DNA from 2 places in the Priestia sp. GS2 genome. Region 2 is predicted to be linked to the other one. Evidence: riboswitches for the same ligand, from Rfam matches in the RefSeq annotation. Region 2 holds a riboswitch; the other holds the start of a gene.
What was found. A riboswitch is a leader RNA that binds a small molecule or an ion and turns the genes downstream of it on or off. The one in region 2 is predicted to bind FMN.
Positions count from the first base shown of each region.

Region 1 (2,210 bases), 2.0 Mb from region 2:
GATATGGCGAACTAAACTAGCCATCATGGCAAAAGTATGCTCAGCCGTAGAAATAGTGTTTCCATTTGGAGCATTGATAACAACAACGCCTCGCTTAGTTGATGCTTCAATGTCAATATTATCGACACCTACACCTGCACGAGCAACAATCTTTAAATTCTTCATCTTGTCTAACAAGTCTTCCGTCACAGTCGTTGCGCTTCGAACAAGCAGTGCATCGTATGTATGCAATAAATCTTCAACTTCCGTTACTTTTTTTCTTGTTAAATTAACATTTGATGCTTCTAATAATGGAGCAAGACCTTCATTACTAATTGAATCGGCTACTAACACTTCATACATGTATTAACATCTCCCTTTCACAACTCAAATATCTGATAATTTATCACGTTAAAAAAATTCTGTCAATTAGATTGTAAAAAAGTTCACAATTGGTAACGTTTTCATTTTTATTTTTTTGATTAATATTCGGATTTTTTATAAAAAAAGGAGGATTTAGAAGATTTATTTCTAGTTAAATATTTTTAAAACGTACTTTTTTGAGGTTTTTATATATGAAAGTACGTTGAAAGGATGCCTGACAATCTTTCAATATTCCGCTGCTTTTACCGCCGTGCAAAAATAATGACTAAAAGAATGAGAATTGTAGGATTTTTTATATTAAATGATTTACTTTTAATTCAAGGTATCATATAATGTGAACATCATTAAATATTGATCTATCTTCGGGGCAGGGTGTAATTCCCGACCGGCGGTGATAAACAAGTTGTTTTAAGCCCGCGAGCTCTTTAAGTTTGGAGCAGGATTTGGTGTGATTCCAAAGCCGACAGTAAAGTCTGGATGGGAGAAGGTGGAGGTTCAAACGTTCAAAAGCAAATGTGCTGAACGTTTATTGAATGTGCCTGCATTTTCCCTCAACAAATTTGTTGAGGTTTTTTTATGGAGCGCATATGCAATGAACCTTTCTTCTTGGAAGAGTGGATCGCAAGAAGGAGAGAGGGAAATGGAACAAAGCAAGAAAACACAAAAGCTTGTTATTTTAGGGATGCTAAGCGGTTTGTCTTACGTATTAATGATGCTTAACTTCCCAATACCAGGTATACCACCATTTTTAAAAATTGATTTTAGTGAGGTGCCGGCACTGCTTGCTGCATTAATCTTTGGTCCTGTAGCAGGTATTATTGTCGAAGGAATTAAAAATCTTCTCCACTACCTCATTCAAGGAAGCGCAACAGGCGTCCCTGTAGGCCAATTCGCAAATTTTGTAGCAGGGCTATTATTTATTTTACCGGTTTCTCTTATGTTTCATAAATTTAAAACTACAAAAGGTATTACAACAGGTTTAGTAGTTGGAACAGTAGTAATGTCCGTTGGCATGGCGTTTTTAAATTACTATGTGTTCTTACCGGCATATACGCTTTTCTTGCAGTCACCGGCACTGTCAAGTGAGGAAACACGTCAGTTAGTCGTAACGGGGATTCTGCCATTTAATATGATTAAAGGGATTATTACAGGCTTAATTTTCGTTGTTTTATTTAATAAAATGAAGTATTGGATTACAAAGCGAGTCGCAGTTTAAATAGAAAAAAAGACCTGTACATCTCTATGTACAGGTCTTTTTTTACTTCTTATTCAAATTTGTTAGAGTCACCGTCAAACTTCTCATCTGCTACGCGGATTGAATCTGTTGGACAGCCTTCAAATGCATCCATCATATCATCTTCTAATTCATCAGGAACTTCCACAATCCCTTGGTTATCATCTAATGTTACGAATGCAATTCCTTCATCATCGTAATCATAAATGTCTGGTGCTGCTGCTCCACATGCTCCACATGCAATACATGTATCTTTGTCAACAATTGTATATTTTGGCATAACAAGACCTCCTGTAAAGTGTTCGAAAATTTCGTGTTATATAATCTCTTTTCAACATAAGCGTGAAATTTCTCTTTACCCATTGTAAGACGATTTTTAAAACTTTTCAATAGAAAAGTCATTGATAATGCTTATCAGACAAGGGTTTGTCATGACTTATAGCACTGCTTTTTTGATTCATCTCGATTCGCTCAATGACAAAAGGATGCGTTCTGTTAAAGTTTTGGTAAAATGAAAAGAGAAAGGAAGTTGACGATTGTGAACTATATTCAAACCGTTATGCTATATAGTATGCAACAACTAAAAGGTGAACGAACAGTTTACGGAATTTAT
Region 1 is NZ_JAZGJX010000001.1:565,575-567,784, forward strand. It holds gene serA (phosphoglycerate dehydrogenase) at 1-342, opposite strand, end outside; FMN riboswitch at 718-856, shown strand; gene V2145_RS02955 (ECF transporter S component) at 1,004-1,579, shown strand; gene V2145_RS02960 (ferredoxin) at 1,629-1,877, opposite strand; gene V2145_RS02965 (helix-turn-helix domain-containing protein) at 2,136-2,210, shown strand, end outside.
Region 1: it holds a riboswitch for FMN, as region 2 does, so the genes downstream of both, V2145_RS02955 (ECF transporter S component) here and ribE (riboflavin synthase) in region 2, are expected to answer to the same signal.

Region 2 (2,210 bases):
TGCAACAGGGAAAGAAATTGTGCAATTTTTTACTCAATATGGCTCAATCGGTTTATTTGGGATTTTAATTAGTGGGCTGTTCTTTATTTGGTTAGGAGCAAAAATGATGCTCATTGCACAATCAATTGATGCAACGTCTTATCAAGCATTAAATACGCATTTATTCGGTTCGTTTATGGGGAAACTTATCAATGGCTTTACCGTTATTATTCTATTTGGAGTCACATCGGTTATGCTAGCAAGTACGGGAGCGATTGGAGCTGAGCAGCTTGGGCTTTGGCCTCAAGTAGGAATGCTCCTGACAATTGGGCTAGCATACATATCCGTTTCAAAAGGAATAAATGGTCTACTGCTTGTTAATTCGCTTGTAGTGCCCATGATGCTTGCTTTTTCAATCTTAATCTTTATTCCACACTTCCCACACTTTTCATTTTTACAAGTATCAACGGCTCATTTTCAAGGGGAGTGGAACTGGCTGATTAGCCCTTTTTTGTATGTAGCCCTTAATTTAGCACTAGCACAAGCTGTTCTTGTTCCTTTGGGGAGTGAAGTCAAAGATCGAAAAGTCATTAAAAACGGTGCAGTTTTAGGTGGTATCGGATTAACTTTTATGATGGTGGCTACGCATTTAGCTCTTTCGAACTTGCCATATGCATACCACTTGGATATTCCAATGAGTGAAGTCGTAAAACATATTGGTGTCTTCGTTAATTGGCTCTTTTTACTAGTAGTTTTTGGTGAGATTTTTACCACACTAATTGGAAATGTATTTGGAATTGCTAGACAAATCCAATCCATATTGCCAATTTCAAATCAGCGAGCATTTGTCTTTATCTTTGCGCTGTGTTTTCTCGTTGCACAGGTTGGATATGGAGAATTGTTGAAGGTTCTTTATCCAATATTTGGTTATATTGGATTAGGGCTTTTGGTTATGCTTTGTATTAAAAAAGAAAAAAGGTGACTCTGCAGGTAAATGAAAATGTGTTAAAAAGTGTGACAACTCTTGAAGCCTCTGTTATAATAAGGACAAATTCGACAGATAGTGTCGACATAAATATCCTTCGGGGTCGGGTGTAAGTCCCAACCGGCGGTGATAAGGCAATGCCTTTAAGCCCGTGACCCGTTTTCGAATTTTTCGATAACGGTGGATCTAGTTAAAATCTAGAGCCGACAGTAAAAGTCTGGATGGGAGAAGGATCAGGAGCACAGTGGATGTGTAGCGATTACATAAGCGTAATGGCTTTTTTAGAAAACCGTTATATCCAACTGCTTATTTAGCATGTCGCAAAGTGAGATGGCTATTAGTGCTATCTTATTTGTGGATGCTTTGTATACACTGATTCTAAAACAACCCCCTTGGACATTTGTTGAAGGGGGCTTTTTGCGTACATTGTATGGGGAAAGAAGGTGAAAGAATGTTTACAGGAATTATTGAAGAAATTGGTCAAGTGAAACAAATTAACAAAGGAAAAGAAGCAATTGTATTAACTATTGACGCAGGTGTTGTCTTACAGGACGTTTCGCTGGGAGACAGTATTGCAGTCAATGGTGTATGTCTGACAGTAACGTCATTCTCAGCTAATCGATTTACAGTTGATGTGATGCCAGAAACGATTAAAGCGAGTACGCTGCACTTGTTGACAGTGGGATCAAAGGTTAACTTAGAGCGAGCGATGAGTGCAAATGGACGGTTTGGTGGTCATTTTGTGAGCGGTCATGTTGATGGTATTGGCACAATTGTGAGTAAAGAGCGCAGAGGCAATGCGGTATATTACGAAATTAAGGTAGACCCTAGTCTTCGTCACTATATGATGTTAAAAGGCTCTGTTACTGTTGATGGGACAAGCTTAACGATATTTAACGTTACGGATCATTCTTTTACAATCTCTTTAATTCCACATACTGCTAAAGAAACGATTATTGGAAGAAAAGAACGAGGAGATGTTGTGAACATTGAATGTGATATGTTAGCAAAATATATTAAAGAAATGATGATGAAGCCTTCATCTGCTCCTGCACCGAAACCTTCCAGTATGCAAAGTTTACTTGAAAAGCATGGCTTTACAAATTAAAAGAGAGGTGAGAAACGTGTTTCATACAGTAGAAGAAGCAATTGATGATTTGAAAAAAGGTAAAGTTGTCATCGTATGTGACGATGAAGATCGAGAAAACGAAGGAGATTTTATTTCACTAGCTGAAACAGCGACTCC
Region 2 is NZ_JAZGJX010000001.1:2,531,134-2,533,343, reverse strand. It holds gene V2145_RS13060 (YkvI family membrane protein) at 1-961, shown strand, start outside; FMN riboswitch at 1,054-1,201, shown strand; gene ribE (riboflavin synthase) at 1,416-2,072, shown strand; gene V2145_RS13050 (bifunctional 3,4-dihydroxy-2-butanone-4-phosphate synthase/GTP cyclohydrolase II) at 2,089-2,210, shown strand, end outside.